One region of the Serratia sp. Res13-Sevr-LER1-36-b genome, then DNA from elsewhere that is predicted to be linked to it. Evidence: predicted binding sites of a transcription regulator. Region 1 holds the regulator's gene; the other holds the start of a gene.
The links. Region 1 encodes PhoB, which activates phosphate uptake and scavenging genes when phosphate is short. Its sites were predicted from a motif close to CTGTCATAAAACTGNCNNAT; they were not measured.
Positions count from the first base shown of each region.

Region 2: the regulator PhoB is predicted to act here: its motif matches at 2,900-2,919, upstream of ugpB (sn-glycerol-3-phosphate ABC transporter substrate-binding protein UgpB).

Region 1 covers NZ_JADACK010000038.1:280,503-288,234, reverse strand. Annotated here, with positions in the region: gene sbcC (exonuclease subunit SbcC) at 1-2,097, opposite strand, end outside; gene sbcD (exonuclease subunit SbcD) at 2,094-3,323, opposite strand; gene phoB (phosphate response regulator transcription factor PhoB) at 3,526-4,215, shown strand; gene phoR (phosphate regulon sensor histidine kinase PhoR) at 4,240-5,556, shown strand; gene IMQ33_RS23440 (PstS family phosphate ABC transporter substrate-binding protein) at 5,569-6,507, shown strand; gene IMQ33_RS23435 (cobalamin-independent methionine synthase II family protein) at 6,695-7,732, shown strand, end outside.
Region 2 covers NZ_JADACK010000021.1:46,963-54,694, forward strand. Annotated here, with positions in the region: gene ugpE (sn-glycerol-3-phosphate ABC transporter permease UgpE) at 1-473, opposite strand, end outside; gene ugpA (sn-glycerol-3-phosphate ABC transporter permease UgpA) at 470-1,357, opposite strand; gene ugpB (sn-glycerol-3-phosphate ABC transporter substrate-binding protein UgpB) at 1,473-2,792, opposite strand; gene IMQ33_RS17055 (PLP-dependent aminotransferase family protein) at 2,986-4,173, opposite strand; gene livF (high-affinity branched-chain amino acid ABC transporter ATP-binding protein LivF) at 4,241-4,942, opposite strand; gene livG (high-affinity branched-chain amino acid ABC transporter ATP-binding protein LivG) at 4,947-5,714, opposite strand; gene IMQ33_RS17070 (high-affinity branched-chain amino acid ABC transporter permease LivM) at 5,711-6,994, opposite strand; gene livH (high-affinity branched-chain amino acid ABC transporter permease LivH) at 6,991-7,732, opposite strand, start outside.

The DNA of each region.
Region 1 (7,732 bases):
CAATTGGCGCTGGGTTTCCTGCTGGCTTTTCTGCAGTAGCTCAAAGCGCTCATTCAGCCGCGCCGTTTCCTGTTGCGAACTCTGCTGTTCAGTTTGCAGGGCATTCAGGGCATCCTTCGCAAGCTGTACGGCCTTGGCGAGCCGTTCGTGCTGCAACAGCAGTTGCTGACTGGCCTGTTCCTCACTATCGCAAGCCTCCAGCCAGGCGGTTAACCGGGCGCTGTCTTGCAGCGTAAAGTCGAAGGCCAAGGGCGCGCTGAGGGTTTGCCAGCTTTGCAGATAGCTTTCCTGCTGCTCAAGTTCCTGGTTCAACTGCATTTGCAGGCGTTGCTGCTGCTCTTTCAGGCTTTCACTGCGTGCGCGCAGCTCTGTTCCTTTAGTGTGCAGCTCTTCGGTTTGGGTGCGCAATTGAGCGACGCGCTGTTCCGTTTCTGACGGTTTGACGGCCTGATATTGCTCGATCGCCGGATGCTGCGTGGAGCCGCACAGCGGGCAGGGGGCATCGGTTTGCAGACGCGCCCGTTCGGCTTCCAGACTGACGATGCGCTTTTCCAGTTCGAGCGTTTTCTCAACGTCTGTCAGATGCGCTTTTTGCTGTTTATACTGCTGGCGCACCGCATCGAGCTGGGTTTCTACTTCGGTCAGCTGTTTTTGGCGCGTAGTGAATTCGAGCCGCTGCTGCTCAAGGCGCTGTTGGTTCTGCTGGAACAGTAAGGCCAGTTTGGACAACTGTTGACGAACCGGGCGCAAGCCACTCAGTTCGGCCTGGCGGTGACGCAGTTTCTCCTGTGGGGATTGCGCCTCTAACGTGGCTTGCTGCTGGAGTTGGCTATCCAGCGCCGCCGTGAGTTCAAGCTGCCTGGCCTGATATTGACCCGCCAGGGTAGCCAGTTGGCCGCGTCTTTCGGTGAGTTGTTCCAGCGCACGCCGCAGCTCTTCGCTTTGCTGCTGGCTCTCCGCATGCTGTTTACGCGCTTCTGCCAGTTGGTTTTGCGATTGAGCAATCTGATGATCGAGCGGCAACACCTTGTCATCTATCAGCGTTTGCTGTTGCTGCTGATGTGCCGCCTGGGCTTGCCTGGCCTTTTGCGCCTGATCCAACTGCTGCTGTAACGGGATTAGTTCGGCCAATTGCCGCTCTTGCTGCTGAGCCAACTGTTCGATCTGTTGCTGCAACGCCAAACGATCCCGCTGACAACGATTACGCTCATTGAGCAACGGGCGCAGTTTCTCGGCAGGCTCACTGCGAGCTAACTGTTGCAACTGCGGTTCGGACAGTTGGAACTCCTGCTGCACACCAGCCAGCTGTTGCTGATAATCCTGAGTCTGTTGCTGGATGGTTTGCCAGCGTTGTAGCCAGCTCAACTGATGCTGTTGCTGCTGTGATTGTTGGTTAAGAAGCTGCTCTTCAGCCCCCAGTTCCCCTAGCTGGTTTTCCAGCACCTGGCGCTGCTCATCATTGAGCAGTTCAATCCCGCTGGCGCGGTGATGTAAAGCGTCCAGATCGCTTTTCGCCTGTTTGTGCTGTTCGAAGACCTGTGCCGATAGCCGCCCATAAATCTCGGTGCCGGTCAGTTCTTCCAGCAGTTCGGCACGTTCGTTGGCCTTGGCGTTCAGGAAGGCGGCGAACTGGCCCTGCGACAGCATCATCGATTTGGTGAAGCGGCCAAAATCCAGTCCGGTGATTGCGGCAATCAGTTCTTTTTTATCGGAAATTTTATCCGCCAGGATTTTGCCGTCTGCCCGCAGTGCCAGCTCCACCTTGGGAGCCTGCAGGTTGCCGTCCGGATCGTTTTTCGCACGGCGTTGGCTCCAGAAGGCGCGATAGCCGACGCCTTTGACCTCAAACTCCACTTCTGCCAGCGATTCGGCGGTGTGGCGGGTCATCAATTCGTTTTGGCTGGCGCTGACTTCCAGCCGCGGCGTCTGGTGATAAAGTGCCAGGCAGATGGCATCCAGCAGGGTGGTTTTACCTGCTCCTGTGGGGCCGGTGATGGCAAACAGGCCGTTGCTGGCGAAGGGTTCCGCCGTGAAGTCGATTTTCCACTCGCCCTGTAGCGAGTTGAGGTTTTTCAGCCTTAGGCTCAGGATCTTCATGCCGATGGCTCCTCATGCTGATGCAAGGTTTCTACCACCTGCTGGAACATCTGCCGCATCTGCTGTTGGCGCGGTTCGGCCATCTCGGCTTCCAACGCCAAGCGGCGCTCGAAGACTTCGCCGACGCTTAACTCATTCAAGGTTTCTTTATCCTGCTGGGCAATGGTCTGGCTACGTTGCTCTTTACTGCGCCGCAGCAACACCACTTCAACCGGTAAATCTTCCGCCAGCTGTTGGATGCGGCGCTGAATATCGCTGAGGTAATCCTGAGTGGCTACTTCGATATCCAACCAAACCGGGAATTCGCCCTGATAATCGGCAAACTGCTGCAATTGAGCCTCTATTTGCTGCAAATCACCTTTGATCAGCTGCATGGGCTGGAAGGTGGGGATCTCCAATGGTGTGATCCGTTGCAGCGCACCGTCGGCAAAATCGACCAGAAACACGCTTTTGGCTTTGCCTAACTCGTCAAAACTCAATGGGATTGGTGAGCCGCTGTAGCGGATATGCTCCGATTTGGCGACGTTCTGCGCGCGATGGATATGCCCCAACGCAATGTAATCGGCAGGGGGGAACGCCTGGGCCGGAAAGGCGTCTAGCGTACCGATATAGATATCCCGTACCGAATCCGAGGTGGTGACGCCCACGGTGGTTAAATGGCCTGTGGCGACGATCGGCAGTGGCAAACCCAACGCATCGCGGCGCGTACAGGCCGCCTGATACAGGTTTTGGTAGTGTTCGGCGATGGCCTCTTGCAGAGCTTGCTGCTTTTGGTTGCCAGACTCACCGGCGCGGCTGGTGAGCAGATCCCGTGGGCGCAGGAACGGAATGGCGCAAAGTACCGCACCTGGTTGGCCATCAAGCTGATTGAGCACCACGATTTGCTGCTCAAGCTCGCTTTGCGCGTTGGCAATCACGGTGGTATTCAGGCAGGAAAGCAGCTCACGTGATTCGTTCAGCGTGGCCACGGAGTCGTGGTTGCCGCCCAGCACCACCAGTTGGCAGCCGGTACGTTGCAGCTCCACCACAAAGCGGTTGTACAGTTCACGGGCGTAGCTGGGTGGGGAGCCGGTATCGAATAAATCGCCTGCGACGATCAGCGCATCCACCCGCTGCTGTTCCACCTGTTCGATCAGCCAACGTAAGAAGGCCTGATGCTCGGCGGCGCGGCTTTTGGTGAAAAAGTACTGGCCCAAATGCCAGTCGGAGGTATGGATCAGGCGCATAGGTCTTCCATCGCTAACAGGAGGATAAGGGCGTAAACGGGCCTTATCGTAACTCAAGCATGATGATATTTCTTTAACGTCAGGAATAATCGCTATGCTTACTGCGATCGACCGGGCTTTTTTTTCATAAAAGTGTCACAAAACTGACGCATAATGGCGACCGCAATCAACTGAGATCGCTAACACATTGGCAGGATTGACGATGGCAAGACGCATACTGGTGGTGGAAGACGAAGCGCCGATCCGTGAGATGGTGTGCTTTGTGTTGGAACAGAATGGTTACCAACCGTTGGAAGCCGAGGATTATGACAGTGCCGTCACGCGCCTGTCTGAGCCGTTCCCTGATTTGGTGTTACTGGACTGGATGTTACCGGGGGGGTCCGGCATTCAGTTTATCAAGCATATGAAGCGCGAGGCGATGACCCGGGATATCCCGGTGATGATGCTGACCGCGCGCGGTGAAGAAGAAGATCGGGTACGTGGCCTGGAGGTTGGTGCGGATGATTACATCACCAAACCGTTCTCGCCCAAGGAGCTGGTGGCACGTATCAAGGCGGTGATGCGCCGTATTTCACCAATGGCAGTAGAAGAAGTGATTGAAATGCAGGGGCTAAGCCTGGATCCTTCCTCGCACCGGGTGATGGCCAATGAGCAGGCGCTGGAGATGGGGCCGACCGAGTTCAAACTGCTGCACTTCTTTATGACTCATCCGGAGCGTGTTTATAGCCGCGAACAGTTGCTTAATCACGTCTGGGGCACTAACGTTTATGTGGAAGACCGCACCGTTGATGTGCATATCCGCCGGCTGCGTAAGGCGCTGGAGACCAGTGGTCATGACAAGATGGTTCAAACCGTTCGCGGCACCGGTTATCGGTTCTCAACGCGCTACTGATCGCACTGCGCTGGAGAGGTTACCGTGCTAGAACGTTTATCGTGGAAGAGGCTGGCGCTGGAGCTGGCCCTTTTTTGCCTGCCTGCCTTATTGCTGGGGCTGATTTTCGGTTATCTGCCCTGGCTGCTGTTGGTTTCGGTGCTGGCTGCGCTGGCCTGGAACTTCTATAACCAACTCAAACTTTCCCACTGGCTGTGGGTGGATCGCAGCATGACGCCGCCGCCGGGCCGCTGGAGCTGGGAGCCGCTGTTCTATGGCCTGTACCAGATGCAGCAGCGTAACCGCCGCCGCCGCCGTGAGCTGGCGCTGTTGATCAAACGCTTTCGCAGCGGGGCCGAATCCTTACCGGATGCGGTAGTGATGACCACCGTTGAGGGCAATATCTTCTGGTGCAACGGCCTGGCACAGCATCTGCTGGGCTTTCGCTGGCCGGAAGATAACGGCCAACACATTCTCAACCTGCTGCGCTATCCGGAATTCAGCCATTATCTGCAACAGCAAGAATTTACCCGGCCGCTGACGCTACAGCTGAATAACGAGCACTTTGTCGAATTCCGTATCATGCCCTATTCCGAAGGCCAGTTGCTGATGGTGGCACGTGATGTGACCCAGATGCGCCAACTGGAAGGAGCCAGACGCAACTTCTTCGCCAACGTCAGCCATGAGTTGCGTACGCCGTTAACGGTGTTGCAAGGCTACCTGGAGATGATGAGCGATGAAGAGCTGGATGGTTCGCTGCGTGGCAAAGCCTTAGGCACCATGCAAGAGCAGACCAAACGCATGGATGGGTTGGTAAAGCAGTTGCTCACGCTCTCCAGGATCGAGGCTGCACCAAACGTGGATATGAACGAGAAGGTGGATATTCCGTTAATGCTGCGGGTGTTGCAGCGTGAGGCGCAGTCGCTCAGCGGTGGTAATCACCAGATCAATTTCCGGGTGAATGAAAATCTGCAGGTGTTCGGTAACGAGGATCAACTGCGTAGTGCGGTTTCCAATCTGGTGTACAACGCCGTCAACCATACTCCGGTGGGCACCAATATCGAAGTGAGTTGGCAGCAGACGCCACAGGGGGCTCAGTTCCAGGTCAGTGATAACGGGCCGGGCATTGGTGCCGAACATATCCCGCGCCTGACCGAGCGTTTCTATCGCGTGGATAAAGCGCGTTCGCGCCAGACCGGCGGCAGTGGGCTCGGGTTGGCCATCGTGAAGCATGCGCTCAGCCACCATGATTCACGGCTGGAGATCCTCAGCGAGCCAGGCATTGGCACCCGTTTTATCTTTACCTTGCCTAACCGGTTGATTGTTCCCGCGGCTTTAGCAGAGAATGCGGTGAAAAATTAACAGGTAGCCGCCATGAATCGATTTACTCAAGCTTTGCTGCTTTGCCTACTGTTGTCGGTTGGCCGCGGGGCCGTGGCTGCTCCGGATGGCATGCTTTCCGGCAACCTGTCCAGCGTGGGCTCCGATACCCTTGCCAACCTGATGGCGCTATGGGGGCAGGATTTCAGCCGACACTATCCCAACGTGAACCTGCAACTGCAGGCTGCCGGTTCCTCGACGGCACCCACCGCATTGGCCGCAGGAGCGGCGCAGCTTGGGCCAATGAGCCGGCCAATGAAGGCGGCGGAAGTGTCGGCGTTTGAGCACCGCTATGGCTATGCGCCGCTGGCGGTGCCGGTCGCGGTTGATGCGCTGGTGGTGCTGGTGCATCAGGACAATCCGCTAGGTGGCTTGAACCTGCAACAGCTGGATCAAATCTTTTCCGCTACCCGCCGCTGTGGGGAAAACACGCCGATTAACCGCTGGGGAGAGCTGGGGCTGCAGGGCAGTTGGCAGCAACGTGCCTTGCAACGCTTTGGCCGCAATTCCGCCTCGGGTACCTATGGGTATTTCAAACTGCGCGCGTTATGCGGTGGTGATTTTATGGCGCGAGTGAATGAACTTCCGGGGTCGGCCTCGGTGGTGCAGGCGGTGGCCGGATCGTTAAACGGCATTGGCTATGCCAGCATCGGTTTTCGTGCCAGCGGGGTGCGGTTGTTGCCTCTGGCAGAAACGGGTGACCGTTATATTGAACCTAGCGAAACCAACGTGCGTAACGGCAGCTATCCGTTGGCGCGTTACCTGTATATCTACATCAACAAAGCTCCCAACCAGCCGCTGGAACCCCTGACGGCGGCATTCCTCGACCGTGTACTGTCTGCTCAGGGGCAGGATCTGGTTAATCACGACGGTTATTTGCCGCTACCGCCAGCTACGCTGCGCAAAACCCGCATGCTTCTGGGGCTGGATTAGTCTGCCAACTTGAATTTAATTCAACACCAATGAAAATTTCTCCATTGCCGAGTAACCGGTGACATGAAAGGATGCACTTAAGCGGTGTAGACGTCTGGATGTCTATTTGTAACCCAGCGTAATAATTCAACTTGTCAATGATTGGAACTGATGGCGGCTAGCCCTCAGTGCATCATCGGAGCAGAACATGTCCAAAGCCAGCCATGCCTTTCACGCCGACGTTGTCGGTAGCCTGTTGCGCCCTGCGGCGCTGAAAACGGCCCGTCAGCAGTTTCAGAATGGTGAGATCGACGCGGCTCAGCTGCGCGCAGTAGAAAACGAGCAAATCCGCCATATTGTCGGCAAACAGCAAGAGATCGGCTTACAGGTCGTGACCGATGGCGAGTTTCGTCGTGCCTGGTGGCACTTCGACTTCCTTGAGGGGCTTGATGGTGTAGAAGGCTACGACGTGGAGCAGGGCATTCAGTTTAACGGAGTGCAAACCAAGGCCCGCAGCATCAAGGTGACCGGCAAACTGGGCTTTAGCAACCATCCGATGCTGGAGGATTTCCGTTTCCTGAAAAGCGTAGCCGGTGATGCAGTACCGAAGATGACCATCCCGAGCCCGAGCGTGCTGCATTTCCGCGGTGGCCGTAAGGCGATCGACCCGCTGGTGTACCCGGATCTGGATAGCTACTTTGACGATCTGGCACAAACCTACCGCGATGCGATCAAAGCCTTTTACGACGCAGGCTGCCGCTACCTGCAGCTCGACGATACCGTCTGGGCCTATCTGTGCTCCGACGATCAGAAGCGCCAGATCCGTGAGCGGGGTGAAGATCCTGAGCAATTGGCTCGTACCTACGCAGAGGTTCTGAATAAAGCCATCGCCGGTAAACCGGAAGACTTAACCATTGGTCTGCACGTTTGCCGTGGTAACTTCCGTTCCACCTGGATCTCGGAAGGCGGTTATGAGCCAGTGGCGGAAATCCTGTTTGGCCAGGTGAATATTGATGCCTTCTTCCTGGAATATGATAACGAACGATCTGGCGGTTTTGAGCCACTGCGTTTTATCAAGCCGGGCAAGCAGCAGGTGGTGCTGGGGTTGATCACCACCAAGACCGGTGAGCTGGAAGATCCGGCGGTGGTGCAACAACGCATCAAGGAAGCAACGCAGTTCGTCGATATTAAACAGCTATGCCTGAGCACGCAGTGTGGCTTTGCCTCTACCGAAGAGGGCAACAGC
Region 2 (7,732 bases), on a different contig from region 1:
GCCGTGGCCGATGCCATCAGTGGCAGCGTGAGGCCAGTGTAGCTGTCCAGCAGGTTGAGGTTGGAGATCACTTCCACCGTCGGGAAGATACGCACCTCGACCGGCAGCATCAGCGTCATGAAGATCAGCCAAAAGAACAGGCTGCGCAGCGGAAAACGGAAATAGACGATGGCATAGGCGGACAGCACCGAAACCACGATCTTGCCGCAGGTGATCGCCAACGCCATGATCACGCTGTTGAGCAGCAGCATCGAGAACGGCACCTTGAGGGTGCCCACACCGCCCTGCCAGATATGGCGGATGTTGTCCCAAAGGCGGCCGCCAGGGATCAGCGTCATAGGTACCTGGAACACCTGCTGATCGTCCAGCGTGGCGGCCACAAAGGCCACATACAGCGGAAACAGCACCACCAGCACGCCAACAATCAGCATCGTATGGCTGAAGATATCCAGCCCGCGTCGGTTCTCAATCATTGGTAACGCACCTTACGTTCGACAAAGCGGAACTGGATCACCGTCAGGCCAATCACCAACAGCATCAGCACCACCGACTGCGCCGCCGAGCTGGACAGATCCAGACCGGCAAAGCCTTCACGATAGATTTTGTACACCAGCGTAGTGGTCGACTGCACCGGCCCACCGCCGGTAGCGGCGTCGATCACCGGGAAGGTGTCGAAGAAGGCATACACCAGGTTGACCACCAGCAGGAAGAAGCTCACCGGCGTGATCAGCGGCAGCACCAGGTTGAAGAAACGCCGTACCGGGCCTGCCCCGTCGATCGCAGCCGCTTCCACCAGGGAACGCGGGATAGATTGCAATGCCGCCAGGAAAAACAGAAAGTTATAGCTGATCTGCTGCCACACCGATGCCAACACCACCAGGAACATTGCCTGGCCGCTGTTTTGCGCATGGTTCCAGTCGTAACCAAAACCGGCAAGCACATGGGTGATCAGACCCATGCCGGGGCTGAACAGGAAGATCCACAGCACCGCCGCTACCGCAGGGGCAACCGCATAAGGCAGGATCATCAACGTCTGATAGAAGCGGCTGCCGCGCAGCACGTAGTCCACCAGCGCGGCAAAGAACAGCGATACCAGCAGGCCAACACCGGCCACCAGGAAGCTGAACAACAGCGTGGTGTAGAAAGACTCCAGGTAATACGGGTCCTGGAACAGCTGTGTAAAGTTGTCCAACCCGACAAACTGGCTGGAAAGGCCGAACGGATCGACGCTTTGTACCGAGTACCACAGCGCTTGGCCGGCAGGCCACAGGAAGAAAACGACGGTGATCAGCAACTGTGGCAGCACCAACACATAGGGCAGCCAGCTACAGCCGAAGCCGGGACGGGATGATGACATAGGGTTAACCGTTAAATGGGGATGAGGGACGGCATAAGCCCCTCATCCCAACCCTCGCCCAAAGGGAGAGGGAGTGGATCGATGTCGTTTGGCCGAATATGGCCCAATCTGACGCTTACTTGGTGGAAGCCTCGAAGCGGCGCAGCAACACGTCACCGCGCTGTACCGCGGCATCCAGCGCCTGCTGCGGGGTTTTCTTGTCGGTCCACACGCTTTCCAGTTCTTCATCCACCACGGTACGGATCTGCGGCATATTGCCCAGACGCAGCCCTTTGGTGAACGCCAGTGGTGGCTTGTTCAGCATCTGACGGGTGGCCACATCGGCCCCTGGGTTTTTGTCGTAGAAGCCCTGCTGCTTGGTCATTTCATAGGCGGCAGTGGTGATCGGCAGGTAGCCGGTCTTTTGATGCCATTCGGCGGCAATCTCAGGCTGGGCCAGATATTGCAGGAATTCCGCCACACCTTTGTAAGTCGCCGCGTCTTTGCCGTTCATCACCCACAAGCTGGCCCCGCCGATAATGGCGTTCTGCGGTGCATTTTTTGCGTCAGCATCAAAAGGCATCATGCCCACACCGAAGTCAAACTTGGCGTATTTGCGGATGCTGGCCAGCGAGCCGGAAGAGGCGGTAGCCATGGCGCAGTCGCCGTTGTAGAACTTCTCGGTAGGTTCGTCCTTGCGGCCAAAGTAGGTGAAGTCACCCTTCTTGTTCATGTCTTGCAGGAACTGAATATGTTTCACCTGCAGCGGCTGGTTGAACTCCAGCTTGGCATTGGTGCCACCAAAGCCGTTGTTTTCACTGGCGAACGGCACGCCATGCCAGGCGCTGAAGTTCTCCAGTTGGATCCAACCCAGCCAACCGCTGGTGTAGCCGCACTTCATGCCAGCCGCGCGTAGTTTGGCCGCATCAGCCGCCAGCTCCTGCCAGGTTTTCGGTGGCTGATCCGGGTTCAAGCCCGCTTTCTTGAAGGCGTCTTTGTTGTAATACAGCACCGGGGTGGAGCTGTTGAAAGGCTGGGACAGCAAATGGCCGCTCTTGTTATCGGTGTAGTAACCGGCCACAGTCGGCACAAACACCGATTCGTCGAACTTGACGCCCGACTCCTGGAACACCTGATACACCGGTTTGATCGCCTTGCTCGCCATCATGGTGGCGGTGCCCACTTCATAGACCTGCAGGATCGCCGGAGCCTTGCCGGAACGGTAAGCAGCAATGCCCGCCGCCAGGCTTTGTTCGTAGTTGCCTTTATAAACCGGGACGATCTTCACATCGCTGTGAGTTTGGTTGAAACGGTCCGCCAGAGAGTCGACTTCGGTACCCAGTTCCCCTTCCATCGAATGCCAGAATGGGATCTCGGTAGCAGCTATTGCATGGCCGCTGACCGCCAGGGCCAAGGTAACGCACAACGTGGTTTTTTTAATCGCGTGAGCAAACATGCCTAACTCCTGAAAAAGCGGGTGTGATCAAAACGCGTGAGCGAAAAGAAACAGTTTTTGTTCGGATGCTAAACATGCCATGCGCGGATGACAGAAAAATAACTCTGGCGTGACAGCTAGATGACAGCGAGGTGAAGTGCAGATGGCGGTTTGATGTCGGCGGTAGGGAATTCACCCCACCGCCGCAGAGAGATTACAGTGAGCGACGCAGGCGGGCGACGGCCTCTTGCATCTGTTGTTCGGTTGCCGTGGCAAACGACAGACGGAAGGTAGAGCGATCCGGTTTTTCAGAGAAGAAGTATTCTCCCGGCACAAATACCACGCCCTGCTTCAGGGTGGTTTTCAGCCACTCGGTGGCATCGAATTGCTGACGGAAACGCGCCCACAGGAACATGCCACCTTTCGGCATATCAAAGCTGATCACATCACCCAGCTCTTTTTCCACCAGCCCGGCCAGGATCTCGCCTTTGTGCTTGTAGGCTGCGCGGATCTTTTCGATCTGCGCCGGTAAACGATCCAGCCCCAGGTAACATTCGACGATGCTCTGCGACAGCGCGCTGGCATGCAGATCCGCCGCCTGCTTGATGATCGCCACTTTATGCAGCAGGAATGGCGGCAGGATGGCCCAACCCAAGCGCAGGCCCGGAGCCAGGATTTTGGAGAAGGTGGAGGTATAGATAATGTTTTCGGTATGGCCCAGTACCTGCTGCGAAACCTGATACAGCGTAGCATTACGCTCTTCGGTGAAGCGCAGCTCGCCGTACGGGTCATCCTCGATAATCAGGAAGTTATGCTCCACCGCCAGTTTCACCAGCTGCTCACGGCGTGCGGCGCTCAGGGTCAGGCCGCTCGGGTTGCCGAAGTTCGGCACCACGTATACCCCTTTGATCTTCTGGGTTTTCAGCAGTTCAGCCAGTTCATCAACCACCATGCCGTCGCTGTCGGAAGAGACGGACATGACGTTGGCTTCCGCCAGTTCCAGCGTTTGCAGCGCCGCCAGATAGGTCGGGCGCTCTACTACAAACACATCACCAGGGTTAATCACCGCACGCATCACCAGATCTAACGCCTGCTGGGAGCCTGCGGTCACCACGATATCTTCCGGCTTGGCATTAACGCCACGCTGTGCGCATAGGGTACAGATGCCTTCACGCAGCAGTTCGCTGCCTTCGGTCAGCCCATATTGGAACGCGCTTTTTGGCTGCTCGGTAATGGCCTGCTGGGTAGCAATGCTCAATCCTTCGAAGTCAAACAGCGCATCAGAGGGAATGCCACCCGCCAGCGAAATGACGTTTTCCATTTTGCTGTGCTTGAGCAATTCGCGGATTGCCGAGCTTTTGACCTTTACGATGCGCTGTGCGAGTAGTCCTTCTGTCTTCATTGCTTGTTCTCGTAATCGTTAAGAATAGGGGCGCCACTCAGTGCGCCCTATGGCAATTACCCATGGTTTAACCCCCCAGGTATGCTGACCGCACTGCTTCGTTTGCTAATAATGCGGCCCCCGTATCTTCCAACACCACGCGGCCGTTTTCCAGCACATAACCACGATCTGCCAGTTTTAGCGCCTGGTTGGCGTTTTGTTCCACCAGGAAGATGGTCATCCCCTCTTCGCGCAGCTGCTGGATGATATCGAAAATCTGCTGGATGATGATGGGGGCCAGCCCAAGTGAAGGCTCGTCCAACAGCAACAACTTCGGCTGGCTCATCAGCGCACGGCCAATCGCCAGCATCTGCTGCTCGCCACCTGACATGGTGCCAGAGCGCTGGCTACGGCGCTCCAGCAGGCGTGGAAACAGGGTAAATACCCGCTCGATGCGTTGGTGATACTGCTCGCGATCGGCAAAGAAACCGCCCATCGCCAGGTTCTCTTCCACCGTCATGCGTGAGAACACCCGCCGCCCTTCCGGTACGATCGCCACGGCCTCACGCATGATGCGCGCTGTCTGCCACTGGGTGATGTCCTGTTCCATCAAGGTGATGGACCCTTCGCTGGCCCTTGGGTCGCCGCATAGCGTGCCTAGCAGGGTGGTTTTACCGGCACCGTTGGCGCCGATCAGGGTAACGATCTCCCCCTGTTGAATGTTCAGGCTGACCTGGTGCAGCGCCTGAATTTTGCCGTAATGGGCGGAAACCTGATTAAATGACAACATATGCTTATTCGCCCAGATAGGCCCGGATCACGTCCGGGTTATTGCGGATTTCTGCCGGTGTGCCTTGTGCCAACGGCGTTCCCTGATTCACCACGTAGATGCGATCGGAAATCCCCATCACCAGTTTCATATCGTGCTCAATCAACAGCACCGACACCTGGTGCTGGTCACGCAGCTCGACGATCAGGTGATCCAGCTCATCGGTTTCTTTCGGGTTCAGGCCCGCCGCCGGTTCATCCAGCATCAATAGTTCCGGGCGCGTTACCATGCAGCGGGCGATCTCCAGCCGACGCTGCTGGCCATAGGCCAGGTTACCCGCAGAGCGGTTAGCCATGTCCAACAAGCCCACACGCTCCAGCCACACCGCCGCACGCTCCAGCGCATCGGCCTCTGCACGGCGGAACGCCGGGGTTTTCAGCAAACCGGCAAACACCCCGCTTTTCAAATGCTGATGTTGGGCCACCAGCAGGTTTTCAATCACCGTCATTTCACGGAACAGCCGCACGTGCTGGAAGGTGCGTACCACGCCCATGCGGGCAATGGTCTGGCCGGAAAGCCCTTCCAGATGGCGATCGCGCAGTTTGATGGTGCCACTGGTCGGGCGATAGAATCCGGTCAGGCAGTTGAACACCGTAGTCTTGCCCGCGCCATTCGGGCCAATCAACGAAACAATCTCACCTTGATGCAGTTCCAGCGCGACGTTGTTAACCGCCAGCAAACCACCAAAACGCATCGAAAGCCCGACTACCGCCAGTAAAGGTTGAGTACTCATGCCTGCTCCCCCTTCACGGCTTTGATATCAGCCACTTTCAGCTTCAACTGCGGGCGTTTCATCGGCAGCAGCCCCTGTGGCCGCCAAATCATCATCAACACCATCAGCGCCCCCAGCAGCAACATGCTGTATTCATTCAGATCGCGCATCATCTCACGGGACACTACCAGCAGGATCGCCGCCAGGATCACCGCAAACTGTGAGCCCATGCCGCCCAACACCACGATCGCCAGCACAAAGGCCGACTCCACAAAGGTGAAGGATTCCGGGCTGACAAACCCCTGACGTGCGGCAAACAGCGTACCGGCGAAACCGGCAAAGGCGGCACTGATGGTGAAGGCGGTCAGTTTGATTTTGGTCGGGCTCAAGCCCAGTGAACGGCAAGCAATTTCATCTTCGCGCAATGCTTCCCAGGCACGGCCCAGCGGCATGCGCAGCAGGCGATTAATCACAAACAGCGTCAATATCACCAGCAGCAGCGCTACCAGGTAGAGGAACACGATGCGGTCGCTGGGATCGTATTTCAGGCCAAAGAAGTTATGGAAGGTATCCCAGCCACCGTCGCGGGCGCTGCGGTTAAACTCCAGACCAAAAAAGGTGGGTTTCGGGATCTGGCTGATGCCGTTCGGCCCACCGGTAATTTCGGTGTTGTTCAGCAGCAGGATGCGGACGATTTCACCAAAGCCGAGCGTGACGATCGCCAGATAGTCTCCCCGCAGGCGTAGCACCGGGAAACCGAGCAGGAAACCGAAAATGGCGGTGACGATCCCCGCCAGCGGCAGGCTTTCCCAGAATCCCAGGCCGTAATAATGGTTCAGCAATGCGTAGGTATAGGCACCGATGGCGTAAAAGCCACCGTAACCCAGCACCAACAGGCCGGAAAGGCCAACCACCACGTTCAGGCCCAGCCCCAGCATGACGTAGATCAGCGTCAGGGTGGCAATATCCACCGTGCCGCGCGATACCAGGAACGGCCAGACTACGGCGGCAATGATGATCGCCGCTGCCAGCACCTTCTGGCGCGTTGTGGAGCCGTCAAAGCTGGGTAATACGAACGCCGGACCGGAGATTTTTTTCATCCCATGCTGCATCAGCGGACGCAGCAGTTGGAAGAAAAATACCACCACACAACCGATACCAATCCACATCCAGCGCACTTCGGCAGCGCCGTGCACCACCAGCTTGGTGCCGTCGAGGCTCAGTTGCATCCCCATCAGGAAGGAGGCCATGACAAACAGCACGACCGTGGCAATACAGGCGTTAAGCAGACCGAGTTTCATACTTTCTCAACCTCCGGACGCCCAAGGATACCGGTTGGCATCACCAGCAACACCACAATCAGCAAGGCGAAGGACACCGCGTCTTTGTATTCGGTGCTCAGATAGGCCGAGGTGAGCGCTTCAGCCACGCCCAGCACCAGCCCGCCGATCATCGCCCCAGGAATGCTGCCAATCCCGCCCAGTACCGCAGCGGTGAAGGCTTTCATCCCGGCCATAAAGCCGATGTAAGGGTTGATCACGCCGTAGAATTGGCCGAGCAACACGCCCGCCACCGCCGCCATCACCGCGCCGATCACGAAGGTGAGCGAAATCACCCGGTCGGTATTGATGCCCAGCAGGCTGGCCATCTTCAAATCTTCCGCACAGGCACGGCAGGCGCGGCCCATACGCGAATAACGGATAAACATCGTCAATGCCAGCATCGCCAGGAAGGTGACCCCCCAGATGATGAGCTGCATGGTGCTGATGGTCGCGGCAAAGCCGTTGCTCTCACCCAGCACCCACTGGCCGGTGACCAGGCTTGGCAGCGCCACATCACGTGAACCCTGCGTCAGGCTGACGTAGTTTTGCAGGAATATCGACATCCCGATGGCGGAAATCAGCGCAATCAGGCGCTTGGAGTTGCGCACCGGTTTGTAGGCCACCCGCTCGATGCTCCAGCCATAGGCGCTGGCAATCACGATCGACACCAGGAACGCTGCGCCGATCAGCAGCCAACCCACGTCGATGCCGATCATC